DNA from 4 places in the Thioalkalivibrio sp. ALgr3 genome. Region 4 is predicted to be linked to each of the others. Evidence: predicted binding sites of a transcription regulator. Region 4 holds the regulator's gene; each other region holds the start of a gene.
What was found. Region 4 encodes sigma-54, which starts transcription at its own class of promoters, with help from an activator protein. Its sites were predicted from a motif close to TGGCANGNTNCNTGCTT; they were not measured.
Positions count from the first base shown of each region.

Region 1: C998_RS0100255 (TonB-dependent copper receptor) is a predicted target of sigma-54. The motif match lies at 2,472-2,488, and genes of this name have one in related genera.
Region 2: cynS (cyanase) is a predicted target of sigma-54. The motif match lies at 2,677-2,693, and genes of this name have one in related genera.
Region 3: flgB (flagellar basal body rod protein FlgB) is a predicted target of sigma-54. The motif match lies at 2,361-2,377, and genes of this name have one in related genera.

Region 1 is NZ_KB897976.1:49,930-54,216, forward strand. It holds gene C998_RS0100250 (copper chaperone PCu(A)C) at 1-409, opposite strand, end outside; gene C998_RS0100255 (TonB-dependent copper receptor) at 436-2,421, opposite strand; gene C998_RS0100260 (sigma-54-dependent Fis family transcriptional regulator) at 2,754-3,722, shown strand; gene C998_RS0100265 (DUF945 family protein) at 3,726-4,287, opposite strand, start outside.
Region 2 is NZ_KB897982.1:24,681-28,967, forward strand. It holds gene C998_RS0108980 (EAL domain-containing protein) at 1-1,996, opposite strand, end outside; gene cynS (cyanase) at 2,184-2,630, opposite strand; gene C998_RS0108990 (sigma-54-dependent Fis family transcriptional regulator) at 2,814-4,287, opposite strand, start outside.
Region 3 is NZ_KB897995.1:17,523-21,809, forward strand. It holds gene flgE (flagellar hook protein FlgE) at 1-712, opposite strand, end outside; gene C998_RS0112525 (flagellar hook assembly protein FlgD) at 746-1,441, opposite strand; gene flgC (flagellar basal body rod protein FlgC) at 1,452-1,874, opposite strand; gene flgB (flagellar basal body rod protein FlgB) at 1,896-2,309, opposite strand; gene C998_RS0112540 (protein-glutamate O-methyltransferase CheR) at 2,454-3,269, opposite strand; gene C998_RS0112545 (chemotaxis protein) at 3,465-4,287, opposite strand, start outside.
Region 4 is NZ_KB897978.1:221,017-225,303, reverse strand. It holds gene lptC (LPS export ABC transporter periplasmic protein LptC) at 1-464, shown strand, start outside; gene lptA (lipopolysaccharide transport periplasmic protein LptA) at 461-1,003, shown strand; gene lptB (LPS export ABC transporter ATP-binding protein) at 1,000-1,740, shown strand; gene C998_RS0105360 (RNA polymerase factor sigma-54) at 1,825-3,354, shown strand; gene hpf (ribosome hibernation-promoting factor, HPF/YfiA family) at 3,358-3,696, shown strand; gene C998_RS0105350 (PTS sugar transporter subunit IIA) at 3,701-4,165, shown strand; gene hprK (HPr(Ser) kinase/phosphatase) at 4,168-4,287, shown strand, end outside.

The sequences.
Region 1 (4,287 bases), on a different contig from region 4:
GATCGATCAGCATCACGTGCAGGCCACCCGGCTCCAGCGCGGTCTTCCCGCCGGCCGGGATGGTGATGGCCTCGACCTCGCGCATGCGCATCACGCCTGCGTCATCCTGCACGTGGTCGTGCAGCTCGGTGACCCCGGCGACCGGCGATTCGCCCCGGACCAGCTCGATGTCCTCGTCGGTATGGTTGGCAAGGGTCAGATACGCCGCGGTCGAGCCCATGCCCGGCGGCATCATGCGCACCCAGGGCTCGGACACGATTTCCAGGCCCTCCGGACAGTCGCAGGCGAAGGCCTCGTCCGTGCCGTGAGCCGGTTCTCCGGCCGTGGCGCCGGTGGCGACCAGTGCCAGGAATGCGGCACCGGTCAGGGCCGCACGGCCCGGGCGAAAACACTGCAGCCAATGGATCATGCGATGCTCCTCCACTCTTTCATTTTTCAGAATTCAACATTCCACTGGGCCCAGACGGTCCGCCCGGGCTCGTTGACCGGCCGGGTGGCCGCTCCCAGTTCGGCACTGCCGCGCTGGATGTGCTCGCTATAGGTGCGATCGAACAGGTTGTCCACGCCCACGGTCAGCTGCGAGTTCCCGAACAGCTCCACCCCGCCGTACAGCGCGACGGTGGCAAAGCCCGAGGTCTCTCCGGTGTCCAGGCTGTAGATCGTACCGTGATCCTCGTGGATGCGGTCCTGACGCATCACGCCGCGGACCTGCAGCCCGCCGAAATACGTCCCCGACGCATACTCCGCGCCCAGCGTTGCCTCCGCCGGCGGGGTCTGCGCCAGGGGCACGTCGTCCGTGGTGTTCTCCGAGCGCACCCAGGCGGCACTCGCGTTCACGGTCCACGCCGACGTCAGCTCCCAGGCCGCGTCCGCTTCAAAGCCCCAGGTCCGCGCATCCACGTTGCGCGTGCGATCCCCGGGCTGCGCCACCAGGATGTAGTCGTCGAACTCGCCGTAGAAACCGGACAGCGAGGCTCGCAGGCGCGGCCCGCTCCAGGCAATGCCCGCATCCAGCTGGGTCAGGACCTCGGTATCCAGATCGAATACCCGCCGGCGTTCCCAGAAATCCGCCGCACGCTCCGAACGTCCGATCCCGACGTGCCAGGCCAGCGGCCGCTGAGCCTGCTCCTGTTCGTAGCGCAGGAAACCGCTGGTGGCGGTCGCACGCTCGCGGTCGCCGTCGCTGGCGCCACCAATGCCGTCCCGCTGCGCCTCGGCCCGGGTCCGGTCAACCCGCAGACCGCTGACCACACGGCGCCGCGCATCCAGCGGGATCTCGAGTTCGCCGAACACCCCCGCATCGCGGAATCGCGCGTTATCCTCGCGGGCGACATCGCGCCACCCGAAGGCATCCGGCCCCATCAGCCGGTTCCCGCTGTGGCGGTTACGGCTGTAATCGACCCCGGCATGCAGGACCATGCCCCGCGGCAGAAGGAAGTCCCCGGCCACCCGTGCCCCTTCAGTGATGCGTTCGGGGTAGCTGACCATGGGCATGCCCGGAGGCTCCCGCAGGGTGTAGTTGTCCATCACATGGTCGATCTCGTTGCGGAAGACCCGCGCCTCCAGGGTCTCGAACCAGGGCGCGAGATCATCGCGGGTCAGCGCAAGGCTGTAGCCGGTGCGGTCGAAGCGCACGCCGTCCATGCCACGGTCGTCGTAAGCGGCCTCGGCGTCGGAACGGTCATACGTGAACTCAATGAGGGTCTGCTCGTCAGGGCGCCAGCCGGCGATCCCGGTGCCACTCCAGCGGGAATACCGCGAGTGGACCTCGTTGCCATCGCCGTCGCGGTAATCGTCCTGATCCGAGAAGGTGCCGATGGCACGCAGATAACCCGCGGAGGACCCGGTCGCCACGTCCGCCACCAGGTCGGTGCGATCGAAACGCCCGACGGTCAGGCCCGCGAACCCGGTGACCTCCCCCGCCTCCGTGAACACCGGCGCGTCCCGCTCGAAACGGACCGTACCGCCCGACACGGCACCGTGCCGCACGCTCTGCGGACCCTTGCTCACCTCGATGCGGTCAAAGGCCTGCGGATAGGCATACGCGGTGGGCGGGTCCATGCGCCCGCCGCAGCCGCCCAGCACCGGATCGTCGTCCAGCAGCAGCGACAGTCGCGAGCCTCCCAGGCCTCGCAGGGCCGGATCGCCACTGGTACCGCCCTTGCGGCTGGTCACGAATCCGGGGATGGAGGCCAGATACGCCCCGCCATCATGCGCCGGCAACGGAAGCCGGGGCTGGCGTGGATCGGTACTGATCCGCCCGGGCCCCTCCATGGCGGGAACCGTTACCACCACCGGGGCCAGCCGCGCCGGATCCCCGGCCTGCGGCGCAGAAGGCCCTTCGGCCGCCACGGGCGCGGCCGCGGCACCGGCGATCGCCAGGGGGATCCAGCGGCACCGGAATCCATGCAAATGCTTCATGATTTCTCTCCGTCCTTGTTCTTGTCATTGGTGTCGTGCGACCGACTCGCCAGCAAGCACCGGGCCAGGTAGGGGCCAGGTACGGGCACCAACAAGGATCGGGAAACCGGAATGGCGGACTGCGGCGCCCGAAGCACCATTGGGAGCACCACCGGAGGTGGCCGGAACCGCCACGCACACACGGCAGCCCCCGGGACCGGTGCGGGATTTGCCACAGCGGAGGGGTGAAACGCCGCAGTTGCGAACCGGACGCGTACGGAGTCCCTTGCCCGGGCACGGACTCTGGGGCAGGCTATGCAGTCATGCCGCAAGCGCCTGGCGGCCGGGAGGAGATGTTGGTCGAATCAGCCGAAAATACCGCCGAACATTTCGTTGGGAGCTCGCCCGAGCTGCAGGCCGTGCTGCGTCAGGCCAGCATGGTAGCGGCCACCGATGCCACGGTACTGGTGCTGGGCGAGAGCGGAACCGGCAAGGAACACCTGGCGCGTCACATCCATGCCCGCAGCCGGCGCCCGGACGGACCGCTGATCACGGTGAACTGCGCGGCCCTGCCCGAAGAACTGGTCGAATCCGAACTGTTCGGCCATCGGCGCGGGGCCTTCACCGGCGCGAACGACCATCAACCGGGGCTGGTGCGCCAGGCACATGGCGGCACCCTGCTGCTCGACGAGATCGCCGAACTCCCGGCCGGGGCCCAGGCCAAGCTGCTGCGCTTTCTGGAAAACGGGGAATGCCAGCCGCTGGGTGCGGCCGAGGCGGAACACATCGACGTTCGCGTGATCGCCGCGACCCACCAGGATCTGCAGCAGCGCGTGGCCGACGGGCGTTTCCGCGCCGACCTGTACTATCGCCTGCAGGTGGTGCCGCTGGAGATGCCGCCACTGCGCAGCCGCCAGGGAGACGTGCGCCGCCTGGCCGAACACTTTCGCGTCACACTGGCGGAACACCACGGCGTGGAACCGCCGCGGTTCACGCCCGCACTGCTGCGCTGGCTCGGCCAGTGGCCCTGGCCCGGCAACGTGCGCGAGCTGAAGAACCTGGTCGAGCGCTGCGTGATCTTCATGAGCGGTGCCGAGGTCAACCCGGGCGATCTGCCCGATGCCTGGCTGCAGACCCCGCAGGACCAGGCCGGCGGGCCGTTCGTGATCCCGCCGGGAGGGCTTAGCCTGGAGCGCCTGGAGATGGACCTGATCCGCCAGGCCCTGGAACAGACCGCGGGCAACCGGTCGCGGGCCGCCCGCCTGCTGGGCCTGACCCGCGACACCCTGCTCTACCGCATGAAAAAATACCAGATCGCCTGATCGCTATCCCTGCAGCAGCATCATCAGGTCGGTGACCGCCATCATCGGCTCGCCATCGACCACGATCATGCCCTCGGCGACCTCGACGTCCAGCCGGACCCGGTCATCCTCCACCGTGAACAGCGGGAACTCGCGCGCGCCCTGCATCAGCATGGCCACGATCTCCTCGGCCTCGCGATCCACCTCCGCCGCCGGCCGATGCGGCTCACGCAGGGCCATGTCCTCGCGCACCGAGGTGCGGATCAGCCCCCGGTCCACGCCCGCCTGCAACGAACCCGACAGATACTCCAGCAATCCCGGGCCCTGCCAGGCGGCCGGCGGGATCTCCCCGGCCCGCAGCGTCAGGCTGCCGTCCAGGGCATCGCCCCGGGCGTCCACCACCCGCAGTTCCCGCAGCTCCAGAGCGGCCCCGTGCGAGGCGGTATCCATCAGCCACTGCTGATACAGGGCGTCCACATCCTCCAGCGCGTGCACGCCGGCTTCGACCTCGCGGCCCAGACGCCCGGCCTCGCGGACGGCGGCGGCATCGAGGTCCAGATGCAGCTCGGCGTGGAACTGCTGCAGA
Region 2 (4,287 bases), on a different contig from region 4:
GGTCCATCCCGGTGGAATCCAGCACCTCGCGCACGCGCGCGACCAGTGCGGGGTCGTTCATCTGGTGGGCCGAGAGGTTCACCGCCAGCGACAGCTCCGGCAGGCCCTGCCGGTCCCATTCCACCACCTGGCGGCAGGCCTCGCGCAGGACGAACTCGCCCAGCGGGCTGATCAGGCCGGTTTCTTCGGCCACCGGGATGAAGCGTCCGGGCGAGATCAGCCCCTTGTCCGGGTCGCGCCAGCGTACCAGCGCCTCGACCCCGGACACGCGGCGTTCGCGCAGGTCGATCTGCGGCTGGTAGAAGACCTCGAGATGGCCGTTCTTCAGGGCCTCGCGCAGATGATTTTCGGTCTCCAGGCGCTCGCTGGCGGCGGCGGTGAGGTCCTCGCTGTAGAAGCTGTAGGTGTTGCGGCCCTGGGCCTTGGCGCGGTACATGGCCGCGTCCGCCTGGGTGATCAGGGCCTCGGGCGACCCGCCGTTATCGGGGAACAGGGTGATCCCCAGCGAGCCTCCGACCTGCAGCGAGCGCCACCCGCCCACCGCGAAGGGTTCGGCGATCACCGCCAGGATCTCCCGGGCCCGCTCCTCGAGGGCCTCCAGCGATTCGACATCGTCCAGCAGGACGATGAACTCGTCGCCGCCCAGGCGGGCGATGGTGTTGGCTCGTACCCGATCCTTGAGCCGGTCGGCGAGGATCTTCAGGAGTTCGTCGCCGACCTGGTGGCCGAGGCTGTCGTTGATGGTCTTGAAACGGTCGAGGTCCAGGAACAGGATCGCGACCCGCCCGCCATCTTCGGCACTGGTGTTGATCGCCGAACGCATGCGCTGGGTCAGCAGCACCCGGTTGGGCAGGTCGGTCAGCGGGTCGTGGCTGGCGCGATGCGCCAGCTCCGCCTCGTGCCGGCGCAGGCGGGTCTCGGCCTCGCGGCGCTGCTGCACCTCGCGCCCGAGGTCGCGGTTGATCCGGTGGTAGCGCAGGGTCGCTGCGGCCATCAGCGCCAGCAGCCCCAGCAGCAAGGCGATGGTGACCGCCGGGTTCTCGCGCCAGTAGAGCAGCGGGTCCAGGGCCGGGTTGCGTTCGTAGGGCGGGGCGCCCAGGCGTTCCAGCAGCTCATGTGCCGGGGCGTAGGACAGCGGTGCGGCCCAGCCGAAATATTCGCCGGTCCGGCTTGCCGGGTGACCCTCCGGCATCTCCAGCAGGGCCACGGTCACCGCGTTGGCCAGGGCTTCGTCGGCATGTTCCATGCGCGAGAACGGCCATTCCGGGAACAGGCGGGTGGTGTGCTCGAACGGAAAGCCGGGGGTGTCGCGCGGTTCCAGCACCCGCAGCTCGCCGGGTTCGAACGCCCCGGCCCCGGCCATGCGGTCGAGCACGCCGGTGCGGACCGTGCCGGCGTCCGCGCGGCCGTCGAGCACGGCCTCGACCACGCGGTCATGCGGCATGTCGGTGAAAGTCAGTTCGGCGAGATCCTCGCGCGGATCCACGCCGGCATCCAGCAGGGCCTCGTGCCCGGCATGCCAGCCACCCAGCGAGCCCTCCTGTACCGCAAACAGGTGCTGGCCGGCGATGTCCTCCAGCGCGGTGATGTCGTCGCGGTCGGCGCGCGTGAAGATGACGCCGCCGAACAGCCGGACCGGTTCGCCTTCGTGTGACGCGATCAGTGTGGTCAGGCGGCTGATGCCGTGGGCGTATTCCAGCTGGACGTAGTGCCCGGTATTGGTGAGAACGAAATCGATCTCTTCCCCCGCAACCGCGTCTTCCAGCTCGGGGTAGTTCATCGCCCGCATGCGGAAGCGGGCGTCGAAATCCTCGCCAAGGCGTTCGGTCAGGTAGTCCGCGGTCGGTTGCCAGCGGGCCTCGGCTGCGCTTGCCTCGCGCACTGCGAGCACACCGATGTCCACTGTCGTGGCCCCATCCGGAGCGCCGGCGACCGCGCCCGGGAGGGACGGGAGCAGCATCACGGCCAGGACAAGGGTGCGGGGCAGCCAATTCATGCCGGTCAGCCTACTACGAACCGGGCGGTGGATGCTTGTCCGTGCAGACAACGGTTTGATTCGGGAACCTTTCGTTCCCGCGAGGGGCAGGGAAATGCAGGGAGGGCAGAGAGGGCAGGCAGGAAAGGCCGCCAGGGCCGCGCCCGGGCCACGGCCACGGGCGGGCGAGAGGGCGAGTGGCCGGCGTTCACCAGCTCTTGTAGGGCAGGAACTTGCCGTTCCAGGTGATCTTCACCCGGTCACCCTTCGGGTCCTCGACCTTGTCGATGTCCATGGTGAAGTCGATGGCGCTCATGATGCCGTCGCCGAACTTCTCGTGGATCAGCGCCTTCATGGTGTCACCGTACACGTTGATCGCCTCGTAGAAGCGGTAGATCACCGGGTCGGTGGGGATGGTCTTGTCCCAGTGCTTGTGCGGGAACGCCTGCAGGGCCTTCGACACGTCGGGCCCGAGATCGAGAAACGCGGTGAGCCGGTCGGCCGCCTCGGCGTCGAGATGATTCATGCCGTAGCAGGCCGAGGTCACGTAGACCTCGTGCAGGCCGGTGGCCTCGGCGATGCCGGCCCAGGTCGCGGACCGGCCCTCCTTGGCTTCGAGGATGGTGGCGGTCATTTCGGTCTTGCTGAGGGTCATGGATGGCCTCCCGGTTGGTGTCGGATCAGTGTTGCCACCCAATGCTCTGCAGATCCCGTGCCAGCTGGACGCCGTTCACCGGATCCGCTCCGGGACGGCCGTACGGCAGCACGGGTCGGGTGAGGCGGACACTTTGTCCGCTCCCGGTGCGGACAAAGTGTCGACAATGTCCGCACCGGGGTCTCAGGCCAGTCCCAGTTTCTTCAGGCGGTAGCGCAGCTGGCGCGGGGTGAGGCCCAGGTCCATGGCGGCGCGGGTCTTGTTGCCGCCGCTGCGTTCGATGGCGTCCCGCAGCTGGTCGGCCTCGGAGGCGTGCACGCGGCGGTAGGGGCGGACGATGCCGGGGCCGGCCGCCCCGTCGGAGTGCGCCTCGTTGCCGTGCGTGCCGGGAAAGGCCGGGGTGTCCGGCGATGGTGCGGCGTCCGGTTGCGGGGAAGCGGCGGGACCGGTGGCGTGCAGCCCCGGGCTGATGCGCGATTCCTCGTGCAGGATCTCGTCGATCAGGGCGGTGCCGATGCGGCCCTCGCTGGAGAGCAGGACCGCCCGCTCCAGCACGTTCTCCAGCTGGCGGATGTTGCCCGGCCAGTCGAAGGTCTCCAGACGCTCCATCACCCCGTCGTCCAGGACCACGTTCCAGCCATGGACGTGGGTGTAACGGTCGAGAAAGTGCCGTGAGAGCAGGCGAATGTCGCTGGCGCGATCGCGCAGCGCGGGCATGTGCAGCGGGATCACGTTGAGGCGGTAGAACAGATCGAGCCGGAATTCCCCGGCATTGACCGCTTTCTGCAGGTCCTTGTGGGTGGCGGCGACCACGCGCACGTCCACCGGGATGTCGCGCGATCCCCCGATCGGCTGCACGACCCGTTCCTGCAACACGCGCAGGATCTTGGACTGCAGCGCCTCCGGCATGTCGCCGATCTCGTCGAGGAACAGGGTGCCGCCGTCGGCCAGGGCGATCTTGCCGGTCTTGGCGCTGGAGGCCCCCGTGAAGGCCCCTTTCTCGTGGCCGAACAGTTCCGATTCCAGCAGGTCGGCCGGGATCGCGGCACAGTTCAGGGAGATGAACGGTCGCGCGTTGCGCTGGCTGATCCGGTGGATCATGCGTGCGATCTTCTCCTTGCCGGTGCCGGAGTCGCCGGTGATCAGCACCGTGGCCTGGGTATCGGCGATGCGGTGGACCTGCTTGAGGACGCTGCGCAGGGCCGGGCTCTCGCCGAGGATCCCGTATTTCGCCCCCTGGGTGTCGAGGGCGCTCTTGAGGTAGCGGTTTTCCGAGACCAGTTCGGCCGTGCGTTCGGCGATCAGCTGGTTGATGCGCAGGACCTGGCCGATCATGGAGGCGACAACGCGCAGCACGTTGAGATCGTCCTGGAACTGGCGCGAGCGGCGGCGCAGCCGGTGGACCCCGAGTACGCCGATCGGCTGTTCGTCCTGCACGATGGGGACCCCGATATATGCCACGGTCTCCTGCGGCAGGGTGGAGCGGTCGACCGCCCGGGCGAGGTATTCCGGCTCGTTGTCGATGTCCTGGATCAGCGCGATCTGCCCGGTCTTCATCACCCGGCCGGTCACGCCCTCGCCCAGCGAGTAGCTGCCGCGCTCGCGTTCGGCGTCGGTCAGGCCGTAGGCATGCCGGATCTTCAGCTGTCCGCTGTCC
Region 3 (4,287 bases), on a different contig from region 4:
CCAGCTGCTTGGGATCGCCCTCATTGACCACCTCGCCGTTGACGGAGACGTAGGCCTCCCACTCGTTGTCATCGGTCTTGGTGAAATAGACCTCCGCGTCCTGGGCCTCGCCCTGGCCGTTGTATACCGTCAGCGAGGTGGAGAAGTTGTAACTGTCGGGGACGGCCACGCCGTCATCGGTCTCGAAGCCGTCCTCGATCACCGGGGAATCCGACTGCAGATTCAGCCGGGCCTCGATATCGGACGTCACCTGAGGCGCCCCCTCACCGGTCTGTAGCTGCAGATTGCCCGGAGTACCGCCCAGATCCGCGGGATCGGTATCACCGTCCTCGGCGATGTACCCCTGCAGGTTCTGGCCCTGGCTGTTCACCAGGAATCCCTCGCGATCCACCTGAAACTCGCCGGCGCGCGAATAAACGGTATTGCCGCCGTCATTGAGCTGGAAGAAGCCCTCGCCGTCGATCGCCAGATCCAGACCGTTCTCGGTGAACTCGGTCTGCCCCTGGGTGAACTGCTGGGTCACCGCCAGCAGGCGCGAGCCGGCACCGGTGGCGGTCTGCGAGGTCCCGCCGAAGGACTGCGCATAGACGTCCCCGAATTCCGCGCGCGATTTCTTGAACCCGGTGGTCCCCGAGTTGGAGATGTTGTCGCCGGTCACGTCCAGGTCGGCCTGGGCCGAATTCAGTCCGCTCAATCCGATGTTGAAGGGCATGTTCCGTTCCTCCGTCAGGTTTTTCGTCGAACGTCAGCCGGAGATCCGGCGCACGTCGGAAAAGTCGATCTCGCCCACACCCTGCACATTCAGTGCCAGGCCGTTTTTCTCGCCGCCCATGGAGACGCTGTCCACGCGCTGGTTGAGAAAGGTCTCCAGCGATTCGGTGGACTCGCCACTGCGCGCGGTGGCCCGCACCTCATAGACCCCGGGCGGTGCGTGCTGGCCGTTGTCGGTCAGCCCGTCCCACTGGAAGTCCTGCAGCCCGGCGCCCATCGCGCCGAGATTCATGCTGCGCACACGTTCGCCGGCCCCGTTCATAATCTCGAGCTCCACCGACTCGGCCGAGGCCCCCAGCTCGAACGCGCCGCTCATGCCGCCCTCGGGGCCCAGCTGGCCGAACTCCACCGGCACCAGCACGTCCTTGCCAACGAGGTTCGCGCCCTGCACCGCCTGGTTCTGGCCCATCGACTGGGCGAAGCCCTCGAAGGACTCGTTCAGCTCCTGGATCCCGGTGACGCTGGAGAACTGCGCCATCTGCGCGATGAAGTCCCCGTTTTCCATCGGCTCGAACGGGTCCTGGTTCTGCAGCTGGGTGGTCATCAGCTTGAGGAAGTCCTCCTGTCCCAGCTCGTCATTCAGCCCCTCGGCTTCCTGACGGTCGCGCTGGGCCTGACGGTCGGTACGAATCCCCGCCCCTTCCAGCATGTCGGGAGTCAGTCCGTTCATCTGCGTTCTCCTAGCCCTGTCCGCCCATCTGCAGCGTGCGCTGCATCAGCTGGCGGGTGGTGTCCATGACTTCGACGTTGGCTTCGTAATTGCGCGAGGCCGACATCATGTTGGCCATCTCCTCCACCACGCTGACCGCGGGCCGGAAAATATAGCCTTCTTCGTTCGCCTTCGGATGGTTCGGCTCGTAGTGCATGTGCGGCTCGGCGTCCGATTCCTCGATCCCCGCCACCTGCACGGGTGTCGCCGTCCCGTCGCGGTTGGCCTGGTCCATCACCGCCTGAAACAGGACATGCTTTCCGCGATAGGCCTCCTCGGCACTGCCCGCCGCCGTATTGGCGTTGGCCAGGTTCGAGGACACCGTATTCAGTCGCGCCGACTGTGCTGTCAGCGCGGAAGCCGAAGTATTGAAAAGATTGAACAGATCACTCACGGCTGAGGCCTCCCGTCAGATTCAGCGATTGCCCTGGAAGGCATCGCGAATGCCGGAAACCCGGCGGTTAAGAAATTCGAGACTGCTCTGGTACTTGACCGAGTTCTCCGCGAAGGCCGCCCGTTCCATCTGCGGGTCCACGGTGTTGCCATCCAGCGACGGCTGCGACGGCACGCGGTATTTCATCTCCGCCCCGCCGGCGCCGCCCGCGCCACCGCTGCCGTCCTGATGACCGGCGCGGGTCTGGCTCATCGCCAGCTGCCCGCCACCGCCCCCGGCGGCCGCCTCCAGCTCGCTGCGAAAATCGAGATCCCGCGCCTTGTAACCGGGGGTGTCCGCATTGGCGATGTTCGAGCTCAGCACTTCCATGCGCTGCGCACGCAGGTCGACCGACTGCGGCAGGATCCCGAGGGCGTTGTCCAGCGATATGCTCATCCCGTTTCGTCCGGCCCGCGCATGGCGGGCATTGGTTGCCTGAACGCAGAGATGCAATCGCCGTGCCACGCATGGGCGCCAGGATCGGAGGGAGAGAGAAGAAAGAAATCGCCGGGCCCGTTGCAGGCCCGGCGCGGGCGGGGTTCAGCCCTTCAGACGCAGGACCGAACCGTACTCGGTACGCACGGTCTCGTAGGCCTTGCTGTAGGGCCCGACCGTCTCGGAAGCGCCAAGAAACAGATAGCCACCGGGGTTGAGCTGCTTCGCAATACCGTCAAGGACCTGACGCTTGGTCTCGGCGGAGAAATAGATCAGGACGTTACGGCAGAACACGATGTCGAACTTCCCCAGCGCCGCGTAGCTGTCGACCAGGTTGAGTTTCTGGAACCGGCAGCGGCGCTGCACCTCGGGGATGATCTTGTGCCCCTCGGGCACGGTCTGGAAGAACCGGGATCGCCGCGACTCGCTGAGCCCGCGCACGATGCTCAGACCGTCATAGACTCCCTTGCGCGCGTCTTCCAGCACGCCTTCCGACAGGTCCGTCCCGAGAATGCTGACGGGCGCCACCCGGCGCGGGCGCGACGCCTCCCATTCCGAGACCACCATCGAGATGCTGTAGGGCTCCTGGCCACTGGAACACCCGGCCGACCAGACCTTGATCGACGACCGCGTGGAAGCCAGCTCCGGGAGGATCACGTGGCGCAGGATCTCGAACGGAAAACCGTCGCGAAACCAGGAGGTTTCGTTGGTGGTCATCGCGTCGATGACGCGCGTGCGCAGCTTCGGACTGGGCGCCTTGCGCAGGGCGTGGAGCAGTTCCGGCACGTCCTTGTAGCCGAATTCATCCAGCAGGCGGGACAGCCGGCTGGACACCAGGTACTGGCGGCTGTCCCCCAGCACCAGGCCACAGCACTCGGAGAGAAAGCGCGCGAATTCTTCGTAGTCACGGGAATCGATCACGCACAAAACTCCGTGTTAACACGTGCCGGGCCCGTCCGCCGTCCGCTGGTTGTTCGGTTCGAGGATTCCATGCCGCCACAGTATAGGGCTTCAGGGCGACCTTGCGGGAGTCCGCGACACGCAAAGGGGCGGCAAGTGCCGACCGCCCGCCTCCGCCGGGCCGGCAACCCCTCGCCCCCGGTAACCACCGACATCTCAGGCGGTCTTGTTGATCTGTTCCAGGACCGCACTGGCCAGTTCGTCCGGGTTGAACTTGGAAAGGAACGCATCCGCGCCGGCCCGACGCACCATGTCGGTATTGAATTCGCCGCTGAGCGAGGAATGCAGCAGCACCCGCAGCGGCCGCAGCCGCTCGTTCTCGCGGATCTTTGCCGTCAGGGTATAACCGTCCATGCGCGGCATTTCGATATCCGAGATCACCAGCTCGACCGTGTCGTGGATCGGGCCCTCTGCGGCTTTCTCCTCCAGGTAATCCAGGGCTTCACGCCCGTCCTTGCACAGCACGTAGGGCCACTCGAGCCCCTGGATGGCGCTTTCGATCTGGCGGCGGGCCACCACCGAGTCGTCGGCGATGACGATTTCCCGACGCTCGGGTGTCTGCTCGGCCACCGCGGAACGCACGCTTTCCGACACCTCGGTGGGCAGCGGATTGACCAGCGACAGCACGCGCTCCACGTCGATGATCTCCACCAGCTTGTTGTCGAGTTCGGTGACCGCCACCAGAAACGACTCGCGCCCGGTGCCGCGCGGGGGCGACTTCACCTGGTCCCAGTTGACGTTCACGATGCGATCCACCGCCGATACCATGAAGCCCTGCACCGAGCGGTTGAACTCCGTGATCACAACCTTCTGCTGCCCGTCCGCCCCGGCCCGGGTCGATTGCATGCCCATCGCCCGCGCCAGATCGATGATCGGCACGGTCTTGTCGCGCAGGGTGGTGACGCCCCGCACCACCCCGGCGGACCCGGGAATCTGGCGCAACTGCGGCAGCGGAATCACCTCGCGCACCTTGAACACG
Region 4 (4,287 bases):
CCACGCTGCAGATCGAGGGGTTTACCGCGCATGTCACCGGCGAGGACGGGCGGCCCACCCACCGCCTGCAGGGGTCGCGGCTGCGCGAATACGACCGGGATGCGGTCCAGTTCATCGATGACCCGGAGCTGGATCTGCTGGACCAACGGGGCCTGAACTGGACCTGGCGCGCCCCGCGCGCGGCACATCAGCCCGATCGCGAACTGCTGCATACCTTCGGCCACACCCGCGGCCTGCGCCCCGAACGCGACGAGCGCGTGCGCACGGTGATCGAGTCACGTGACGTGCGCGTGGCGCTGGACACCCGGCTGACGACTTCGTCGGCCCCGAGCACCCTGGAACAGCCGGGACTGTTCCAGCGGGGCACCGGCCTGCGCGCCGACCCGCAAGCGGATACCATTGAGCTGCTCGCCGAGGTCTACACGCTGTACAGCGACCTGCCGCAGGAGGACCGCCCGGAATGAACCCGGCCACAACCGAACATCGCCGCGCGGGCATCCGTCGACCGGCCCTGCTGCTTGCCGTGACGGGGGTACTCGCACTGTTCCTGGCGGCCCCGCCGGCGACCGGCCGCGAGGATGCCCTGCCGGTGGAGATCACCGCGGACCACGCCGAGATGGACGAGCGCGCGGGCACCGGAACCTACACCGGCGACGTGATCGTGGTGCGCGGCGATGCCACCCTGGAAGCGGACCGCGTGATCGTGCACATGCGCGAGCGCCGCCCCTACGAGATCGAGGCCCACGGCGAGCCCGCACGCCTGGAGTCGCCCGATCCCGAGACCGGCGAGACGCGCATCGCCGAGGGGCTGCGCATCGACTATTTCCTCGACGAGGAACGCGTGATCCTGACCGAACGGGCACGCGTCATCACCGCCGCCGAGGATGCCCGCGGGCAGCGCATCACCTACGATCTCGAACGCGACGTGATCCGCGCCGAACGCGGCGACACCGACGACGAGCGCGTGCACATCCGCCTGCAGCCACGCGAGGACGATCCATGAGGCCCGCGGCCGACGCCCATCTGGTCGCCCGCGAGCTGAGCAAGCGCTATGGCCAGCGTACCGTGCTGGACGCAATGGACGTGGACCTGGTGCCCGGCGAGGTGGTCGGCCTGCTGGGACCCAACGGGGCCGGCAAGACCACCTGTTTCTACAGCCTGGTCGGCCTGATCCGGCCCAATACCGGGCGCATCACCCTGGGCGGGCGCGACATCACCCGGGCGCCCATCCACGAACGCGCCCGCGCCGGGCTGGGCTATCTCCCGCAGGAGGCCTCGATCTTCCGCCGCCTGTCGGTCCAGGACAACCTGCAGGCAGTGCTGGAACTGCGGCCCGGACTGGACCGCCACGAGCGCCGCCGCATCGGCGATGCCCTGATCGAGGAATTCCAGCTCGAAACCGTGCGCCACAGCCCCGGCATCGCGTTGTCCGGAGGCGAACGGCGGCGCGCCGAGATCGCCCGTGCGCTGGCCGGTGATCCGCGGTTTATCTGCCTGGACGAACCCTTCGCCGGGGTCGACCCGATCTCGGTCAGCGAGATCCAGGAAGTGATCCGCCACCTGGCCGAACGCGGCATCGGCGTACTAATCTCGGACCACAACGTGCGCGAGACCCTGGGCATCTGCCACCGCGCCTACATCCTCAGCGAGGGGCACCTGCTGAGCGCGGGCACGCCGGACGAACTGCTGGCCGACACCCGCGTGCGCGAGGTCTACCTCGGCGAAAACTTCCGCCTGTGACACCGACCGCCGCACCGGGGCGGTGCACAAGCCCGCAGCAAGGGATTACTATTCACTTATGGTGACCAACGCCTTTCCCAACTCATGCTGAAGCCCGGGCTGAATCTGCAGCTCGGTCAGACGCTGACCATGACGCCGCAGCTGCAGCAGGCCATCCGGCTGCTGCAGCTGTCCACGCTGGAGCTCCAGGCCGAGATCCAGCAGGCGCTGGAAAGCAATCCCATGCTGGAACAGGCCGAGGATGACGAACTCGGTGCCGACGCGGGGGACACCGCGGACACCGACAGCGACGCGAACACCGACGACGGCGAGAGCGGCAGCGACGCCGCCGGCACCGGCGAAACGGTGGATGCCGGCGGCTCGGAGGACATCATCCCCGACGAGCTGGTGACCGACAGCCGCTGGGAAGACATCTACGACGCCAGCGCCAGCCCGCGCGGTCCGGACGACCGCGACCCGCTGGAGAACACCTCGGACGACGACGGCGGCGGGCTGCAGGATCACCTGCTGTGGCAGCTGCATCTGTCGCACCTGACCCCGCGCGACCAGCGCATCGGCGCCGCCCTGATCGACACCATCAACGGCGACGGCTACCTCGAGGGCGACGTCGAGACCCTGGCCGAGACCATCAGCCGGAGTGAAGACCCCCCCGTCGACACCGACGAGGTCGAGGCCGTACGCCACTGGTTGCAGCACTGCGACCCGCTGGGGGTCGGTTCGCTGGATCTGCGCGAGTGCCTGGAGGTCCAGCTGGGCGAGCTGGCGCCGGACGCGCCCTCGCGCGAGGCGGCGCGCGCGCTCCTGGAACACGGCATGGACGCCCTTGCCCGGCGTGACTACAAGGCCCTGCAGCGCCAGAGCGGCGTACGCGATGGCGACGAACTGGCCGCGGCGCTGGACCTGATCCGCACGCTCAACCCGCGCCCCGGCGCCCAGATCAGCGAGACACCGCCGGAATACGTGGTCCCGGATGTCTACGTGCGTCATACCGACCGGGGCTGGCAGGTCGACCTGAATCCCGAGATCGCCCCGCGCATTCGCATCAACGACCTCTACGCCGGCATGGTCCGCCAGGTCTCCGATGCCCGCGACAGCGCCTTCATGCGCGATCAGCTGCAGGAGGCGCGATGGTTCATCAAGAGCCTGCACAGCCGCAACGACACCCTGCTGCGCGTGGCGCGAGCGATCGTCGAACGCCAGCAGGGGTTCCTGGAACACGGCGAGGTGGCGATGCAGCCGCTGATCCTGCGCGACATCGCCGAAGCCCTGGAGATGCACGAGTCCACGATCTCGCGGGTCACCACGCAGAAATACATGCACACCCCCCGCGGGGTGTTCGAATTCAAGTATTTCTTCTCCAGTCACGTGGGCACCAGCGACGGCGGGGAATGCTCCGCGACCGCGATTCGTGCCATGATCCGCGAACTCATCGAAGAGGAAACGCCGGGCAAACCGCTCAGCGATTCCCGCCTCGCCCAGATCCTGGCGGATCGGGGCATCAACGTGGCCCGGCGTACCGTGGCCAAATACCGGGAGGGCATGAACCTGCCATCCTCCAGCGAGCGCCGCCAGATGGCCGCCATGCCGACCGGAAGCAAACCGAAAGGAGCCTGACCCATGCAGATCAATCTCACCGGACACCACGTCGACATCACCGACGCCCTGCGCGACTACGTCAACGAGAAATTCCAGAAGCTGGAACGCCACTTCGACAAGGTGATCGACGTGCACGTGGTGCTGAACCACGAGAAGACGCAGAAGCTGCACAACAAGGCGGAAGCGAATCTGCAGGTCAGCGGCAACCACATCCACGCCGAGGCCAGCCACGATGACATGTACGCCGCCATCGACGGCCTGATCGACAAGGTCGACCGCCAGCTGATCAAGCACAAGGAGAAGGTCAAGGATCATCATCGCGCCGAGGGCGCCCAGCGCAACCGCGAACAACCCGAGTAAGCCGATGAATCCGGCCGAGCTCATCACCCCGGAGCGCATCGGACTGGAAACCGACTGCTCCAGCAAGAAACGAGCGCTGGAAACCCTCGCCGATCTGCTGGTGGACGGGGCCGCGGACGGACTGGCGGCCAGTGCCGCGTTCGAAGCCATGTCGGCCCGTGAAAAACTGGGCTCCACCGGGCTCGGCCATGGCGTGGCGATCCCGCACGGCCGTCTCGCCGAGCTGGATACGCCCCGCATCGCGGTCCTGCGTCTGGATCAGGGCGTGGATTTCGAAGCCATGGACCACGAACCGGTGGACATCCTGATCGCCCTGCTGGTGCCGGAAGAGGCCACCAGCGAACACCTGGACCTGCTGGCCCAGCTCGCGCGCGGGCTGTCGCAGCCGGACACCCTCGCCGGCATCCGGCGCGCCGCGGACAGCGCGGGGGTCCAGCAGGCCCTCACCCGGGCCCTGGGCGAGACCTGACCATGGCCGACCGGGCGGAAGCGGCAGCCGACGGCACCGCGAGCAACATCACCATCGCCGCGCTCACGCGGGCGATGGGGAGCCGTCTGGACCTGCGCTACGTCCACGGAGAGGAGGCCGCG